DNA from 4 places in the Paenibacillus sp. JCM 9796 genome. Region 4 is predicted to be linked to each of the others. Evidence: riboswitches for the same ligand, from Rfam matches in the RefSeq annotation. Region 4 holds a riboswitch; each other region holds the start of a gene.
What was found. Region 4 has a riboswitch for cyclic di-GMP ahead of ACZ439_RS00485 (GspE/PulE family protein). Riboswitches for the same ligand answer to the same signal wherever they lie in the genome.

Region 1 (4,679 bases), 2.7 Mb from region 4:
TGGCCTTAAGGAACCAGAACGGGAGGCTTCCGGTGATGGGTGCCCTGTTCATAAGCGTAGGCCAGTTTAATCAAGGTTGCTTCATCGAAGGCGCGGCCCAAAAATTCGATGCCGACCCCCAAGCCATCCGTCGTATAACCGGCCGGTACAGTGATAGCCGGGAAGCCGGAGAACGGGCTAACAAAATAGACTGAAGGGAGAGAGGGAAAACAACGGGAGAAGAGAGGGATATCGGAATTTGGGCATAAAAAAATTGCGGTTTACGCCGCAATTCGTAGTTCATATAGGATGGTCGAGACGACAGGATTTGAACCTGCGACCTCTTGGTCCCGAACCAAGCGCTCTACCAAGCTGAGCCACGTCTCGAACTTCTGAAACGATTATATTTTAGCATGGGTAAATAGGCGTTGTAAAGGGAATTAGGTTACGTCTTCCCCCTTAATCTACGGAAAAATTGGGTGAGCATGGAACTGCATTCTTCCTGCAGAACGCCTTGAATCACGTCGACGCGATGGTTAAATCTATCTTCCTGCAGCAGGTTCATCAGCGTCCCCGCGCAGCCGGCCTTTGGGTCCGGGGATGCGTAAATCACTTGCGGAATTCGCGCCTGGACGATCGCTCCGGCGCACATCGGACACGGCTCAAGGGTCACATAAAGCCGGCATTCCAGCAACCGCCAGGCGTCCAGCTGTTCGCTCGCTTGTTTAATCGCGATCAGTTCGGCGTGGGCAAGCGGATCTTTGGCCGTTTCCCGAACGTTATGACCGCGGCCGATAATGTCGCTGCCGCGAACAATGACCGCTCCGATCGGCACTTCGCGGATCGCTTCGGCTTTCCGCGCTTCTTCGATTGCCGCCCGCATAAAATACTCGTGTTCTTCTATGGCTATCAATCGTTACACCTCATTCATCATTAGTCATTCGTCGATTGCGGGTAAGAAAAACGAACAAGCATTCTTACTCACATGCTGTGGATAAGTATGTGGATAAAGAGGATTAATTTCTTATCCCCATTGTAGGTAAATCGCGCTTTTAGGGCAAGTCCGGGTGTGGATATATAAGTTATCCACAGAACGGTTAACATGTGAATAATTTTTTTACGGAAAAGCGCTGTTAATTTTTTGTGAAAAGTGTGAATATTCTTGAAGGGGATTTAGGAAACACCTATAATGAGATCAAGATGTGGGCATATGTACCCAAGTTCGGTGATGTGAAGTTTAGTTAAATAGTCGTTATCATTCATTTTTTTGACAAACTTGTCGAAAGGCAAGGACGCAAAGCTTAGGGTCTAAGATCTTCTTTATTGAGGATGACGACAGCCTGGCCGCCGATTGGGCGCACCGGTGAACAGACTGTAGTCTCGCATGTTGAGATGCAGCTTATTTTTTACGACGACATGAGAGCGAAAGGTGGTAACGAAGGTGATGAAGTCCGTTACGAGTGAAAAAATATCCTACGAGTTTACCCACGAAACGTATAGAAGCCCAAGCGGAATACTGCTGAACAGCCGGGTGGCGGTGGAGAAGCGGGATTTCGTTTCGACCGGCATTTTGACTTATGCCGAGGGTGATATTCTTGAAGTTGAGATTTCGGAATACAAGGCGTTCGAGCTTGGGGATACGGTTAAATTAACGGTCTATTCACCCGGCGGAATCTATACGTTCCAATCGACGGTCGTAGCTAAAGATCAAGGAGCGCTGATGGTTATCAACCCCCCTCAGAATCGGAGCCGGTTCGCCGAGAAGCGGGAGAACCCGCGGGTCGACGTCAAACATGACGGACACCTGCTCTCGATCCGCGAACCGAATGCGGAGCTCCAACTGTTGAAGGAGCATGTCGCGCTGGAGGTTCGAAATATTAGCATCAGCGGGCTCGGGTTTATTTTGCCGAGCGATATTGAGTTAAGCAAGCATGCTATGGCCGACGTTCGGCTGGACCTGGGCTTCGAGATGCCGTGCCAAGTCGAGATCATACGGTTGGATCCGGGAGAAACCGTAATCTATTACGGAGCGCGTTACATCGACATGCCAACGGACAAAGCCAATGCGCTGCGGGCGTTTGTGTTGAAAAAGCAAGTGGAAAACCATTTCAGTTCGAAACGGGACGATTTTAACAAACGTATATTCAAATAGAGGCCGGCAATGCCACGGACTTCTTGCAGGGCGCTCGCATATGCTGATCGTAAGGCAAGGATTCTCGTCGGATCGGCTGGGGACCCCAGCGCCCGAGACCTTCCGAAATGTCCGCAGGGTGGTGAGCACGGTGGCTTTTGTTATGAAATATGAGATCATTCCACGCTATTTGACGGGGCCGAGCCAGCGGCGTCCGAAGACGGCGTTAGCCCGCTGCCGGTTTATGGTGGCCCACGATACGGGAAATCCGGGGTCAACGGCCGCAGCGAATGTGTCTTATTTTGAAAATACCCGCAATGAAATGTCATCTTCCGCGCATCTGTTTGTGGACGATAAACAGATCATCGAGTGCATACCGTTCCTGACCGGACCGGCTGAGATTGCCTATCACGTCGTGTACAACGTAACGACCGATAACGCGCGTTACGGCGACGACGCTAACGACGCGGCGGGCGCGGTGGAGCTTTGTTACGGAGGCAGGATCAGCTTGACGGAATCTTACAAGCGGTACGTATGGGTCCTTGCGTATGCTTGTTACCGGTACGGACTAAACCCGGCTACCGATATCGTCGGGCACTATATGCTGGATCCGGCAAGGAGAAGCGATCCGCAGGAGCCGCTGCGGCTGCTCGGCAAGACGTTCCAGAGCTTCGTTCAGGACGTTGTGAACGAGTACCGGGCCAGCCTTGTGACGGAGCCCGCGCCGGAACCGCAGACACGAATTAGCGCGGAGGATGCGAACAAGATCATCGGCTTTCTATCAGCCTCCTATTTCACGGCAGAAGATCAGGCGGCCAAGGCGGAGTTCCACAGGCTGGCCAATGAGCTTCGCCGTATTTCGGGGCAGCCGCCGCAGTAACGCGCCCGTCACCATGCCCTCTTTCCGAATGGAAGGAGGGTTTTTCCCATAGGGAGATGACACGGGGCCTACTTTTGGGATATAATATAATGTCAGGATTTGAAATTCCGTTCAGAGCATAAGGAGCTGTTTATATATGAGTCTTTCTTGTGGAATCGTCGGTTTGCCGAATGTCGGTAAATCTACGTTGTTTAACGCCATTACACAGGCCGGTGCGGAGTCGGCTAACTATCCGTTCTGCACGATCGATCCGAATGTCGGCGTAGTGGAGGTGCCGGATGAGCGCTTGACCCGCTTGGCGGAAATCGTCGTGCCGAATCGCATCGTGCCTACGGCGTTCGAATTCGTCGATATTGCCGGATTGGTCAAGGGCGCAAGCCAAGGCGAGGGACTCGGCAATAAGTTCCTTGCCCACATCCGCGAGGTGGACGCCATCGTGCATGTCGTACGCTGTTTCCAAGACGAGAACATTACGCACGTTTCCGGAACGGTCGACCCGATCAGCGATATCGAGACGATCAACCTGGAACTGATTTTGGCGGACGTGGATTCGGTGGACAAAAGAATCGATCGCTCCCGGAAGAACATGAAGGGCGGCGACAAAAAATATGCGCAGGAAGTCGAGTGTCTGGAACGCATTAAGGAGGCGCTCTACAACGATAAGCCGGCGCGCAGCGTCGAGCTGAGTGATGAGGAGCGCTTGCTGATCCGCGACCTGCACCTGCTGACGATGAAGCCGGTGTTGTATGCGGCGAATGTCAGTGAGGCGGAGGTTGCGGACACGGACGGCAATCCGTATGTGCAGAAAGTGCGCGAATACGCGGCGCTCGAAGGCGCGGAAGTGGTTCCGATCAGCGCGAAGGTGGAATCGGAGATCGCTGAGCTGGAAGGCGAGGACAAGCAGATGTTTCTGGAGGAGCTGGGCCTTGCCGAATCCGGGTTGAACCGATTGATCCGTGCCGCTTACAGGCTGCTCGGGCTGTACACGTATTTTACGGCAGGGGTACAGGAAGTTCGCGCATGGACGATCCGCAAAGGAATGAAAGCGCCGCAGGCGGCAGGCGTAATCCATACCGATTTCGAACGCGGCTTTATCCGCGCTGAGGTTGTCGGCTACGATGATCTGATCGGTTCGGGCTCGATGAATGCTGCAAAGGAAAAAGGTTTGCTGCGCCTCGAGGGCAAAGAATATGTCGTTCAAGACGGCGACGTCATGCACTTCCGTTTCAACGTTTAGCTAGGCTAAGAGACGGTCCAAGTGCCTGCAGCCTTGGCGCGAGGAAGCGGGAAGATCAGCGGTGGTCGGCATGAAGAAGACGCCTGCTCGGAGCAATGGGTGTTGAAGGACAGGATGGTCGCTTAGTAAGGAAAAACGGGTTACGGAAAGAAAGGATGGATGACGAATGCTGGATCGGTTACAAGCTTTGGCTGACCGTTACGATAAGTTAAGCGAGTTGTTGTGCGACCCGGATGTCGCGTCGGATTCCAAGAAGCTTCGCGAGTATTCCAAGGAGCAGTCGGATCTGCAAGAGACGTATGAAGCTTATACAGAGTATAAGAGCGTTATGGAACAATATGAGGCGGCGCGGGCGATGCAGAACGAGAAGCTCGACGACGAGATGAAAGAGCTCGTCAAGATGGAGCTGGAAGAGCTGTCCGCGCGCAAGGACGAGCTGGAAGAGCGGATCA
Region 2 (4,679 bases), 2.2 Mb from region 4:
ATGCCGCTGGCGACGCGAGCGCTGCAGGAGCATAAATATGTAGACACGGACCGCTATCCCCAGCAAGTCGCCGATTTAACGGGGTTCTTATACGAATCGCTGCCTCCCGATCATCCGTACGCCAAATTGCAGGCGGCGCCTTCGATCGCAACCGCTCCCGACTTGTGGCTGCTCGGTTCAAGCGATGAGAGCGCCAAAATCGCGGCCCAACAGGGGACTGCCTACGGATTCGCGCAGTTCTTCGGCGCGCCCGGCGGGGAAGCGGCGATCCGGTATTACCGGGAGCACTTTCAACCGTCGGGCTTGAACGATCGTCCGCGAGCCCTTGCTGCGGTCCTGGTCGTATGCGCCGATACGGAGGACGAAGCGAACCGGTTGGCGACAAGCTCGGATCTGTTCTTCCTTCGCTTGGGCAGCGGCCTCGACCAGCATGCCTTCCCTTCCGTACAGACGGCTATGGACTATCCGTATACGGAATACGACCTGCTGCGCATTCGCGGGGCCCGTGAGCGCCGCTTCGTAGGCACGCCCGACCGCGTCAAGGCCCAACTGCTCGATTTTGCCGAGCGGTACGGCACCGATGAACTGATGATCGTCTCCCCGATTCACAACTTCGGCGCACGCGTACACTCCTACCGTCTGCTGGCCGACGCCTTCGGGCTTCCGCAGACGCCATGAACCGAACAAGCGACCGCTCCCCGATACAGACCGGGAACGGTCGCTTGCTCGATCTATCCGGTCCCGGCGACTTCCGCCCGGGATAACCGACTCTCTTTTAACCTGTGTATAACCTCGGTTGTGGATATGTTAATGAATGTACTAAAACCTATGCACAGGAAGATGAGATAGCCTGTTAGTAATGTGTATAAGCCTGTGAATAACGCAGGTCATTTCCTTGTCATGGATGCGGACGATCGTGTTGCCGCCGACCGGCAGCCGCCCCATGGACTGTTCACAGCTTCCTTACATTTCGGCTTGCTGGCCCGCATCCTGCTGCACCGCCGATTCCGGTTTGGCCTCCCGCCACGCCGGTACGCGCTTGCTGTTGTGCGCGCCGAGCATCATGCCGGTGCCGAGAGCGGTACATTCAAGCGGATGCTCGGCAATATGTACGGGAACCCCGGTCTCCTCGCGGATCCGTTCATCAATTCCTTCCAGCAGAGCGCCGCCTCCGCACAGCAGAATCCCCTGCTCCACCACATCCCCGGCAAGCTCGGGCGGGCACCGCTCCAACGTCGCGCGAATAGCTTCGACCAGCAGCTGCAGGAAATCATCCACCACCGTGTATATTTCCCGGGAGCTCAACTGGATCGAACGGGGCAATCCGTTAATCACATCCCGCCCCTTAATGCCGAGAGTACGTTCTTCGGAGGAAGCACGGGCCGTTCCGATTTGTTTCTTGATTTCTTCGGCCGTTCGTTCCCCGATCTCCAGGTTGTACTGCCGTTTCACATAATCCATAATATCTAGGTCAAGAGACATCCCCGCCCGGTTCACCGTATGGCTGGCCACAATGCCCCCGAGCGACAAGATGGCCACTTGACAGCTGCCTCCGCCAATATCGAGCACCAAATGACCGATCGGCTCGTCAATCGGAAGTCCTGCCCCGAGCGCAGCAGCCAGCGGTTCCTCGACCGCAATCGCCCGTTTGGCTCCCTTATGGACGATCGTTTCTTCAACGGCCCGCTTTTGCACATTGGTAATGCCGCAAGGCACGGAAATATATACTTGAGAGCTTCGCAGCAAAGACGAGCGGCCTTGTATTTTTTTGATAAAATGCTGAAGCATGCTGCTGGTCAGATCGAAATTGGCGATGACGCCATTCCTCAAGGGATAGGTGATGTCGACATGAGCGGGAGCTCGTCCGATCATCGCTTGCGCCTCCGCGCCTACGGCCAGCAATTCGCCGGTGCTTTGATGAAAGGCGACTACAGACGGTTCGCTCAGCACGATGCCTTTACCCTGCTCGAAGATCACCGTGTTTGACGTTCCTAAGTCAATACCGTATAACTTGTCAAATCGTTTAAACATGAAACTTCTCCTCCTTTATTGGAAACCCGATGCGCGATTTGGAGGTGGATCAGCCGGATCTTCTATAGTATTCTGCTTCACTTGCAAATTTGAGGGGGAACTAGCAAAAATCGTGAAAATCTTCAAATATTTTTGACAAAATACGACAGATCGTTTATTTTTAAATGATATAGAACTAAATACCTACGGCAAACTCGTTCGAAAGGCGGGGACGCAAAGCCACAGGTCTTCCGCAGTTTCTGCGATGATGGCTGGGTTGCAATTTAAGACACTACCTTTCGGTAGTGTTTTTTGCTTAGTGGGCGGTTTGTCATTCACAAGGTATGGATCAAAACTATCGTGGATGGGAGCAGCTATTTTGTTTACAAGAACTTCTTCACCTGTCGTTTCATTCTTTTACCTGGTCCTGTTGCTGGTCTTAGCTTGTTTGGGAAACATCATGAACCTGTCTCTATTTTATGGAGTCGACTTTATATTCGGCAGCATCTTTGTATGGCTCATCATGAAGCTCTATGGATTTAAATGGGGATTGATCGGGTCTATTCTCGCAAGCAGCGCTACCTTAATTTTATGGAATCATCCGTATGCTATGCTGGTCTTTATTGCAGAGACGATATTCGTCGGCCTCTTCTACCGGCAGAAGATCAGCAACTTCGTCTTCCTGGTCGCGTTGTTCTGGATCCTGCTGGGCATGCCGATGATCTGGTTATCCTATCATTATGGATTGCAGATGGACGCTACGGCTACGTTGACAGTTATGCTTAAGGATGCTGTCAACAGTATTTTAAATGCTTTGATTGCAAGCCTTATCCTCACTTATTTGAGGGCTCCCATGGGGACCGGTCGAACCTCCAAAAAAACGTCCCGTTCTTTGTACGATATTCTTTTTAACATTTTTGTCGCCTTAATCGTCTTTCCCCTGCTGCTTGTCATGATCATGGTGAGCCGAGAGGAGATTAAGAAAACCGATGCGGCGATTCAGGAAGCGGCGGAACGCCAATCGGAAATCATTGAGAACGATATCAGCAACTGGAGAAACGTTCATGTGTCGGCTGTCGAGCAATTTTCCAATCTCGCGGCTGAAACTGATCTGAACGATGCAGAGGCTCTGCAGAGGCTTACTGCTCATTTTAAACAAATTTTTCCTGATTTTCATAATATGTTCATCACCAATGCTGCAGGAACAACCGTAACCTTCTATCCCTTACATAATATGAACGGCCAACCTACGCTCGGTTTGAACTTCTCGGACAGGCTGTACTTTATGCAAAACAAAGAAAGCTTACAGCTTGTCATTTCCGATGTTTTCGCTGGAAGAGGCGGCGTGTCCGAACCCGTCGTAAATATCAGCGCTCCGATCATGAGCGGCCGGCAGTTCCAGGGCATTGCCGGCGGGGCCCTGGATCTCGGTTATATTAGCCAAAGAATTCAAGCACTCACAACATATACGAACATCCATGTTACCATCGTGGACCGCAACCGGCACGTGATCGCCAGCACCCGTTCCGCGAATGCCGTTATGCAGGAATATGACTGGAAAAAAGACGGCGAGATTCACGACTTGAAGGACGGCTTCTACTATTGGCTCCCCAAAAATATCAAAAATCCGATGAAACGGTGGGGAAACTCGTCATACATCAAGATCACGCCGTTATCAGGCCTTGGGGACTGGACCGTCATCGTGGAATCGTCGTTTGCGCCTTATCAGAACGGATTGTACAAGTCCTATATCAAAACACTTACGATCCTGTTGATTTGCGGACTGATCGCAATCATTACGTCCTTCTTCATCAGCCGTTCGATCGTAAGGCCGATCATTCGGTTAGCGCATACGACAACGGACTTACCCAATAAAATATTGGAGAAAAACGCCGTTCATTGGCCCAGCAGCCTATTGACCGAAATTACGATTCTCATTGCGAATTACCGGATCATGGCCGAGAGACTTCACTACATGTTTCGTGAAATTCAGCATCTTGCCTATTACGACCATTTAACAGGCCTTCCCAACCGGGTGCTGTTCAATCAGGAATTGGAAGTTTCGTTAGAGCAGAGTAAACGTAACGGGCAGACGGCAGCCATCCTTTTTATTGATTTTGATCGTTTTAAAGTGATTAACGATACCCTTGGACATCGGAACGGCGACCTTCTGCTGCAGCAAGTCGCGGAAAGGCTGAAAGGCAGCATCGAAAGCAATGATTTCCTCTCTCGTATGGGCGGAGACGAATTTACTGCGGTATTCCCGAACATGACCCGTGAACAAGCCGCCCAAGCCGCGCAAAGCATGCTTGATCTGTTTACCGCTCCTATCCTGATTAGCGGTCACGAAGTGTTCATCACCCCCAGTATCGGAATCAGCATGTATCCGGACGACGGGGAAGATCAGGAAACGCTTCTTAAGAATGCCGATCAAGCGATGTATGCCGCCAAAGACAAGGGCAAGAACATGTATCAATTTTATACGTCCGAAATGGATGAGGCTTCCTGCAATCAAATGACGCTGGAAACCATGATGCGTAAAGCGTTGGATCATGGCGAATTCGAGCTTTACTATCAGCCCAGAATGAATGTAAGGTCAGGAACGTTCAGCGGGCTGGAAGCCTTGATTCGCTGGAGACATGCGGAACGCGGCTGGATTCCTCCGACCG
Region 3 (4,679 bases), 1.9 Mb from region 4:
CTTGCCGCAGAGCGTGCCAACGCTTGATTGCGACCAGGTCTGATCGTAAGACTTGATAAACTTGATTCCACGCATGCCGATGAATCATTCGCCGCTTGTTATTATGTGTCGTCGGGATACATCAACATCAACTCCCTTTCTCACCTGGCAACACCGTGCGAGAAATTGTGCGGGCCTTTGATGGTTGGCGTTGCCCTATGTTTAGTTCAACTCCTTTACATTCGGAATATAGTCGACGACTGCTGTATCAGTAACAAAATAAAAAAAGCGCCGTATTTCTTCCCACTGGGATAGCAGGGAAAGAAACGGCGCTTGATGAAAGGGACAACCAGTCTTCATGATGCTTGTGGTTGCACAACCTGTCCACACTAACATCATAACACGGATCATGTGCATAACGCGTGCAGACTTTGTGCAAAAAGAGAGCAAATCCAGTGCTGCGTTCGGTGCATGTTCGATGCAGTTCCGGCGCTTCCTTTCGAGCAGTTACTTACTTTTGTCTCCACTTCAACAAATGCTCGATGTGTTGAATCAGAAAATCTAAATCTTCTTCGGAACAATGCTGTAGCATTTGGCCAATCTGGGACAACGGCTCTGGAAGTTCGCGATTCTCAAAAACAAATAACTGAGACAAATCCATGCGCAAACCAACAGCCAGTTTATAAATATTATCCAATGAAACGTTCTTTAGCCCGCGTTCAATTTGTCCGATATAATTAGGATGGAGGTCTGCCCGCTCTGCAAGCTGCTCTTGCGTCCATCCGTATTGTTCCCGCAATGTGCGAATGCGCTGACCTAACGAATCCCGAATTGAGTTCACATTTCCACCACCTTATTCTTTCAGCTTATAAGGCAGAGTAAGTCAAATGAACATTCGATAGATTCGCTATTCTCAGTATCCAATGTATGTGTTATAATCTCCTCAATACTCATTGAATCAATTGGCGAGACATTAATCGTATTTACTGGGATTGGACGTAACGAATAAAAACGTATTAAAATGAAAAATGGACGCAAAAAAAGAAGATGCGCATATGCATCTTCTGAAACCGGTCAATCATTTTGGGACGAATCCAAATCCAACAAAACCGCCCGATCTTTGATTTTCATATAGATTTTGTGCAATGTTCGCTTTCGAAGGTAGAAGTACGCGCGGCGGGAAAGTGCTAGGCGGCTCATGGCGTCTGAAAGCGCCAGTTGATCCATATATCGTAACCGAATGAACAAGCTTTCTTCCGGGGTGAGAGCCGAGAAAGCATAGTCGATCAAACCGATTCTGGATAGCAGCAACGGGATTTCATGTTCGGTGATTTCGATACGTCGTATAACCGTCCGTAAAACCGTTTCCTGTTTTCTGCCGCTGCTGTGAGCCGCAACCATTTGTAGCGTACGCGTTAATTCAGGGATGTAGGACAGTTCTGACTGCATGTACTTCAGTCTCGCCTTCCAGTCCTTGTAAGACTTCAGCCATAATTCTACTTTCTCATAGGGGACGGGGTGCTGGGTCAGCGTCATCACAATTCCCTCCTTGCTGTGCATGCTGCCTGAAATTGTTCCGCCAGCCTGCCTGTTAATCGTCATGATTATAGGTTGTTCACGCTCCGTTTTCATTATCATCGTCCCTTCTCTAGTAAAGTGGAGGAAGCAGTAAGGATGCCATTTTTCGCAACTTAAGTCAATTTTTGATTCTCACCTCCTACAAACTTGGTAATAAAATTCCTCTGTAGATACCTGCATTTGTCCACATTTTACCAATAATACATTCGAAAGAGGAGGGTGATTTTTCCCTCATACCAACAGATCATTGGTTGTCAAACCATCGCGAAACGGCTCGAATCGGAAACGAATCGCTAACAGGTGATGCGATCTAGTTGATCGTACAAGCGCCTACGTTTCGCTTTTTCCGCTGCTTCGCGAATGGAAGATACGTCGAATTTGCGAATGATATTGCGAACATGCGTCTTCATTGTGTTAGACGTGATTCCGAGCAATTCTCTAACTACCGGTTGTGTATAGCCCCAACCGATCAACTGCAAGATTTCTTTTTCAGTAGGAGTCAGCATTCGATGCAATTCCCTTCGCTTAACAAGTCCAATTTCATTACGGATGATGGATGCAACATCGGCGTGAAGGGAGGATTGCCCTTGATACGCTTCCCTGACGGCACTTGCGACATCCACATAATTGATCTTGGTAATATAATTGATCGCTCCGGCCAGCATTGCATCCACAATGATCTCGGGCTGGTAGAGTGAAGTCAAGATAATGATTGGCAGTGATTTGATCTTCAACACTTCGGCAATTGTATCCAATCCATCCTGTTGCGACGAATGTAACACCGGGTCATGAATCATTACGTCTAAATCCAATTGCATACTGGCTCGAATAGCCGATTCTTTGTTTGTTGCAATATGAGATATACTCATATCCGGCTCAGCATCGATCAACGCCGTCAACCGTTGTTGCCATACGGGGTCGCTGTCCACCAGCAATACTTGTATCCTGCTTTCTTGCCAGCGCATGACTTCTTCAACTTTTGCAGCATAGCGTACACGCTCCTCCATATATCATCACCTCGTATTCATTCTAGAATCACGACAAAAAGACACGTACCCTCAAACGGCCGTGTCTAGTTTTTCGTAGATGTGAGATTTGTGAGGGTAACCCGGCGATCATTGCAATAGTGCAGAAGACCCGTGGCTTTGCGTCCCAGCCTTTCGATCTGGTTTGCCATTTTTCCTATTATTTCTTCCAAATCATAGCCTTATAATACCATAATTTTTATTTTTCTGGCACCGCCCTAAGTCCCACGTGTTTAAATGTGTTGATATTTGTCGATTCTATATCATTTCATATCGAATGATACAGGATAAACTATAGAAGCGTCACAAATTGTAAGTTCGCGAAAAATTTCTTGATCACACAATAGGTCTAATCAACTACTCGTGGCTCTCACTCTGCATTATTTTTCCGTTGGCACCTCCCATGATTTACATTAGAGTCCAATATGTCAAGGTATCGCTTATGCCCAGCACTATAAATAACACACCCGCAAGTTTTTGTATCCACAACCCCCACCTTTTGGCACGCTTAACAATGACTCGATCTAACCCGAAACCTACAGCAAACCCGGCAATTAGTAAAAACGGCATTGCGGTACCGATTGCAAAAACAGATGGCAACACTACGCCATATGTTGATTGCAATGCCAAAGGCATAAGCGAACCGAAGAACAAAACAAACATTGTTGGACAAAATCCTAGCGAAAATGCAATCCCCATTAGAAAGGCTCCGCTCCTTCCTCCGGTTCGATCGGCCAATTTTTCAAAAAATCCTGCCACTCGAGCCCCAAGTTGAAAAGGAAGCCGAATCCAGCCAAGCAAAAACAATCCGATTAAAATCAATAACGGCCCAAGCAGCTTTCTTGCAAAAGAATATAAAGGGATCATGTCAGTGGATATCTTTTGACCGAAAAACCAAAACAAAGCACCGAAAATACTGAATACAATCATCTTCCCTAATAAATACATGAACGTTTCGGGCCACGACAACCTTGCTTGCGCTTGACGCTGCCCAAAGTAAGTAATAGCCGCAACGTTCGCTGACATTTGACAAGGAGCAACCGAACCAACAAAACCGAGAAACAGCGCCGCAAGAAAGGCGATATCAGTGTTCGCCGCGTTAACGAATGGTTCGCTAAGGAAGGCGCTAATTTTACTAAAAAAGGAGTACATTAACTATTCACCCCCCAAAATCCGTTAAATAGATTTGGCAGTTATGCTTTCATCACACATCGAACCTTGACAAGCATCTATTATAAACTACATAACGTAGTGTTTCGCGGATACATAAAAGCAGTCTATTTTATTTCCAGAATAACTGCCGCTTTATCGTTCACCGCAGTCTCACATTTCCAATTTATTTTATTCTTGCTTCAATTACTAGGAACAGTTCCCTACACATCGACGTCGTTTGCACCACTCTGAAACCTGCTTGTTCAACGGTTTCAAGTGTATTGCGGTTTAAATGACAACCAACACATAATCGTTTCCAAACGGGCGTTAACCAGTCTTGTATTTTACCAAGGACCAGATGATTTAACCTTACGTGTTCAAAAATTAAAATCGTTCCTTCAGGCTTGCATACTCTATGGATTTCGGCCAGAGCTTTCGCCGGGTCAGGTATCGTACATAATACTAGTGTTCCAACGATTGAATCGAACGAATTGGTTGGATACGGTAGTTTTTGGGCATCTCCCGGTACCACTTCGATCGGAACTGTAGCTTCACGTGCTTTAATTAGGGATTGCTCCAACATCATTGGATCTGGCTCTATTGCAATGACTTGATCTGCAAACTCATAGTACAAAAAGTTAATACCCGTACCTGAGCCAATTTCCAGCACTTTTCCTTTCGCCTTAGAAAGAAGCTGTTTTCTTATCCGGCCGAATATTTTTGTTTCTAGCGGCTGCATCAACCGATCATAATATTTGTTGAATAATTTATCCATTGCAGCCTCCTGATCATAAACTGCTCACGAAGCAATTATTGTAATAATCGATTTATCCGGATGAGGATATCTTGTTCTTTCATCTCACCAATAAATTTATCTTTGATCACGCCAGATGAATCTACGAAAAACGTCGTGGGATAAGACATAACATTATATTTGTTTCGGAT
Region 4 (4,679 bases):
ATGCATCTGACAACGATCGCCGACGTGAACGAAATGTATACGCTGCTGCGGCGAAAGCAAGTCATCACCGACCGATTCGGCGTCCGGCCGCTGGACTCCCATCGGATCGCCGGACTGCAGCTCATTGAGAGCGAGCTGAGCGATAAAGATATTTTCCGCAAGCTGCCGCCGCTGATGAAAGGTTATCAATGGCTGGGCGCCGAAATCGGCGGCGAGCCGGCTTACGATGCGTTGTTCGATACGGTAGACTTCTTCATCGTTCTGGAGAAGGACCGTGTGACGAAACGGTATCAAAAGCGGTTTATGTCTAGATAAACGTTTATATGCGGAGGAGGCGTCAACGGTTTGTATGAATGGATCGCGAAAGTCACCGGGGACGAACGAAAGTTACAACGTATCGCTCGATTCACAGGCCGGGTACCGCTCGGTATAATGGTTGCCGTTTGCCGCGCTGCGGCGCTGCTCTTGTATATGCTTGGCGGCGTCCGGCTGCGGCAGCGGATCCTGAGCAATATGCTTGAGCTGCTGCCCGATCGCAAGGTGCGGGATCTGAAGAGCGTTCGTTATCGTTATTATGAGAATGTCGTCTTTGCCCTCTACGAAATAGCGATTGAATCCTACCGTCTGCCGGCCGGCGGAACCGGACGTTTCCGGGTAGAAGGCGAAGCCTGCTTGGAAGAAGCGCTCCGCCTGGGCCGAGGTGCGATCGTGTATACGCCGCATTGCGGCAACTTTTTTTACTACTATTGGTATCTATGTCAGAAGTACGATTGCTTGACGGTTGCGACTGCAGGCAGCGAGGAGCTAAGACCGTTCTATTTAAAATTTCAAGCGCTTGGTTGTCCCGGGCTTGATTATGATCGAACGCCGTCATTGGAGCTGCTTCGTAAACTGAAGAAGCATCTTCATAACGGAGGCATCGTATTTTTGTTAGGCGATTTCTGGCGTCCGACATTCCCGCCCTCACGGTTTTTCGGCAAGCAGACCCGGACGCCGCAAGGCGCTTCGACGCTGGCCATCGAACAGCAGGCGCCGCTTGTTCCGTTCTACGGGCGGCGGGATCGCGGGTTTGTTCACCGGTTAACGTTTGAACCGGCGCTTCACTTATCCTCGTCTTTCAGCCGTTCCACCCGTTCCGAGGCGACCCGTTTGTTGAATCGGTTCATGGAACGCGTGATACGCGAACATCCGGCGCAATGGTTTTATTGGTTTAACGCTCAGGAACGGTGGGAGCAGGAATGCCGTACCGAAGCGGAACAAGACGCAGGGAAAGAAACGCATTCCGCCTAAACGGCAGGGGGTGTCCGAGATGGATACGGGTAGCCATCTGTTATTCGGGACGACGCTGACGGGCTTGGCCATGCTACATCCGGAGGTGTCCGCTGATCCGGTTTTGTTTCAAGCGATGCTGACGGCGACGATGGTCGGTTCGCAAGCGGCCGGATTTCGATACATTGGCGAGAGTTCGCGGTTACTCGACCTATATTCGGGTGCATCGCGGCGTAACGCATTCGCTGCCGGCGCTGTTCGTTTGGCCGCTAGTATTGGCGCTGCCGATCGCCTGGACGTTCGGGGTGTGGGCGCATGTCGGCCTGTTGCTGGCCTGGATATTTGCCGCGGTAGGTTTCTCGAATTATATTTGTCGAATTATGACGAAATTATAGGTTTTAAGGTCTATTTTTCATTGACGACTTCGTATGAATTGTGCTTAAATAATAGTAGATAGGGCATGATTTTCATATTATTTCTTCAGATGATGCGATGAACGGCTGTCTTCATGTGGGCGCTTGGACAGCTGTGAGCAACTAGCGCAACCGACCTGACTTTTTGAAGTCGGGTTGTTTTTGTTTTCAAGGACTTTATCGTTTGGGGCTTGGGTACATATTCGGATCGGGGGGGAACGCGTAGTGGCTCTACGGAAACGGATCGGCGACCTGCTCGTGGAGGCGGGGCTGTTGACTCCAGAGCAGCTGTCGACGGCTCTGCAGGAACAGCGGGAAACGAAGATGCGGCTCGGCGAATTTCTTATTAACCGCAACTACATCACCGAACAGCAATTGATCGAAGTGCTCGAGTTCCAGCTGGGCATCCCTCACATCCAGTTATATCGCCAAAAGATCGATCCGAAGGTCATCAATCTTATTCCTCAGCGGCTTGCCGAACAGCATCAAGTGCTCCCGGTGCGTACGGAAGGCAACAAGCTGATTCTGGCGATGGCCGACCCGCTCGATTATTTCGCCATCGACGAGCTGCGCATGAGCACGGGACTTCGCATCGAACCGACTATTGCGGCTCGGGACGAGCTGCAGCGGGCGATCAAGCGTTATTACGGCTTGCAGGAATCGGTCGAGCAGATCAGTCAAATCCTGCAGAACCGGGAGATCGAGGAAGCGAGGCCGCAGACCCGGGAAGACGACGATTCGCCGGTTGTCAAGACCGTGAATCAGATTATAATTCAAGCGGTTCAGATCGGCGCCAGCGACATTCACATTGATCCGCAGGAAGACAGTCTTCGCATCAGGTACAGGGTGGACGGCGTTATGCGTACGGAGCGTTCACTGCCGCCTCACATGCAGAGCGTCATTATTGCCAGGGTCAAGATCATGGCGAACTTGAACGTCGCCGAACGACGTCTGCCGCAGGATGGCCGGGTGGAGATGGATATTGAATTCCGGAAGGTCGATATTCGGATCTCCACGCTCCCGACTATTCACGGCGAGAAGGTCGTGATGCGGGTGCTCGACCTCGGCAGCGCCCTTACGGATATCGAGAAGCTCGGGCTTTCGGAGCATAACTTGGGATTGTTTATGAAAGGGATTCAAGGCGCGCACGGTGTCGTACTGATTACGGGGCCGACGGGAAGCGGGAAGACGACCACGCTGTATTCCGCTTTGTCGAGGCTTAATCATGAGGACGTCAACATCATTACGATTGAGGATCCGGTGGAGTATCAGCTGCAAGGCATTAACCAGGTTCAGGTCAATCCGGTAACCGGTTTAAGTTTCGCCAGGGGACTGCGGGCGATTCTTCGTCAAGATCCGAACATCGTCATGATCGGGGAAATCCGCGATGTGGAAACGGCGGAGATCGCTGTCCGCGCCGCGATGACCGGTCATATGGTGTTGAGTACGCTGCATACGAACAGTGCCGTGAACGCCATCACCCGGCTGATCGATATGGGCGTCGAACCGTTCCTCGTCTCTTCGTCGGTCAACAGCATCGTCGCTCAGCGCTTGGTGAGGCGAGTTTGTCCTTCGTGTTCCGTCGCGTATTCGCCGTCCGAGGATGAACGGAAGCTGTTCGAGGCTCACGGTTTTGAGGCGCGAACGTTGAAGAAGGGCCAAGGCTGCGCAGAATGCGGCCGCAGCGGGTATCGGGGACGGCTGGCGATTCATGAAATCTTGACGCTCGACGATACGCTCCGGTCCATGATCCTGCAGAAGAGGCCGGACAGCGATTACCGCGCCTATGCGCTGACCCAGTCTTATGTCCCGCTTGTCAAGGATGGGCTTGCGAAAGCGGCTGCGGGTTATACGACGCTGTCTGAAATATTCAGAGTGATCGGGAATGAATCATAAGCATTTCTAATACATAGTTCTATAGATGTACGTTCGCTATAAAGAAATAGTTCGAATTAACTAATATTTAATGGCAGATCACCCGGATTATGCGTATAATGATAATAAATGGGAAATTGAGGGGTCTGATTTGAGCGTAATTGACTTGTTGAAGCTGGCTTATGAGAAGAAAGCTTCAGATATTCATATTACCGTACATTCGCCGGCCGTGTTTCGGATTCACGGCGATCTCAAGCCGGTTAACGGCGAGGTGCTGACGCCTGCCCGCACGGTCGAGCTGGCCCGGGAGCTGATGACGAACGAACAATATCAATCGTTTATGAGCAAGGGCGACCTGGACTTTTCCTATGGAATACCGGATGTGTCCCGGTATCGTGTCAACGCTTTTCAACAGAAGGGAAACGTCAGCTTGACGATCCGCCTGATTCCGAGCCAAATCCCGCAGATGGAAGCGCTCGGGCTGCCAGCGATGGCCGAAGAGTTCGCGAAGAAGCCGCAGGGCCTGCTCCTGGTCACGGGGCCGACGGGAAGCGGGAAATCGACGACGCTGGCGGCGATTCTGGACTACATCAACCGGACCCGCAACGATCACATTATTACGCTCGAAGACCCGATCGAGTTTGTTCACAACCATAAATCCTGCATTGTCAACCAGCGTGAAATCGGCGTTGACACCGCTTCGTTCGCGAGCGGCTTGCGTGCCGCTCTGCGTCAGGATCCCGACGTCATCCTGGTCGGCGAGATGCGCGACTTAGAGACGATCAGCACCGCCATCACGGCGGCCGAAACCGGTCACCTGGTGTTCGGAACGTTACATACCGCGGATGCGCCGCAAACGATAGATCGCGTGATCGACGTATTCCCTCCGGAGTCGCAGCAGCAAATTCGCGTCCAGCTTGCTTCGGTGCTGCTCGGCGTTATGGCGCAGCGTCTCCTGCCGACGGCTGACGGACAAGGCCGTGTCGCTGCTATCGAAGTGCTGGTGAACACGCCGGCGATCGCGAACCTGATTCGTTCCGAGAAGGTGCACCAGATTCGCTCCGCCATGCAAACCGGCAAAGCGCAAGGGATGCAAACGATGGAGATGTCGCTGCGCGAACT

Region 1: it holds a riboswitch for cyclic di-GMP, as region 4 does, so the genes downstream of both, ACZ439_RS13655 (PilZ domain-containing protein) here and ACZ439_RS00485 (GspE/PulE family protein) in region 4, are expected to answer to the same signal.
Region 2: it holds a riboswitch for cyclic di-GMP, as region 4 does, so the genes downstream of both, ACZ439_RS10740 (EAL domain-containing protein) here and ACZ439_RS00485 (GspE/PulE family protein) in region 4, are expected to answer to the same signal.
Region 3: it holds a riboswitch for cyclic di-GMP, as region 4 does, so the genes downstream of both, ACZ439_RS09550 (response regulator) here and ACZ439_RS00485 (GspE/PulE family protein) in region 4, are expected to answer to the same signal.

What each region holds. Positions count from the first base shown of each region.
Region 1 is NZ_AP043723.1:2,823,066-2,827,744, forward strand. Features, by position in the region: partial or broken gene ACZ439_RS13640 (amidase family protein) at 6-179, opposite strand; tRNA gene ACZ439_RS13645 (tRNA-Pro) at 290-366, opposite strand; gene tadA (tRNA adenosine(34) deaminase TadA) at 425-862, opposite strand; cyclic di-GMP riboswitch class I at 1,239-1,331, shown strand; gene ACZ439_RS13655 (PilZ domain-containing protein) at 1,424-2,131, shown strand; gene ACZ439_RS13660 (peptidoglycan recognition protein family protein) at 2,274-2,990, shown strand; gene ychF (redox-regulated ATPase YchF) at 3,127-4,227, shown strand; gene prfA (peptide chain release factor 1) at 4,394-4,679, shown strand, end outside.
Region 2 is NZ_AP043723.1:2,250,640-2,255,318, forward strand. Features, by position in the region: gene ACZ439_RS10730 (LLM class flavin-dependent oxidoreductase) at 1-678, shown strand, start outside; gene mreB (rod shape-determining protein) at 964-2,031, opposite strand; cyclic di-GMP riboswitch class I at 2,209-2,295, shown strand; gene ACZ439_RS10740 (EAL domain-containing protein) at 2,390-4,679, shown strand, end outside.
Region 3 is NZ_AP043723.1:2,002,376-2,007,054, forward strand. Features, by position in the region: gene ACZ439_RS09540 (helix-turn-helix domain-containing protein) at 491-820, opposite strand; gene ACZ439_RS09545 (hypothetical protein) at 1,054-1,611, opposite strand; gene ACZ439_RS09550 (response regulator) at 1,851-2,564, opposite strand; cyclic di-GMP riboswitch class I at 2,657-2,742, opposite strand; gene ACZ439_RS09555 (urease accessory protein UreH domain-containing protein) at 2,991-3,734, opposite strand; gene ACZ439_RS09560 (class I SAM-dependent methyltransferase) at 3,919-4,509, opposite strand; gene resA (thiol-disulfide oxidoreductase ResA) at 4,545-4,679, opposite strand, start outside.
Region 4 is NZ_AP043723.1:96,846-101,524, reverse strand. Features, by position in the region: gene ACZ439_RS00500 (GNAT family N-acetyltransferase) at 1-315, shown strand, start outside; gene ACZ439_RS00495 (lysophospholipid acyltransferase family protein) at 346-1,290, shown strand; gene ACZ439_RS00490 (metal-dependent hydrolase) at 1,455-1,664, shown strand; cyclic di-GMP riboswitch class II at 1,746-1,827, shown strand; gene ACZ439_RS00485 (GspE/PulE family protein) at 1,908-3,578, shown strand; gene ACZ439_RS00480 (type IV pilus twitching motility protein PilT) at 3,709-4,679, shown strand, end outside.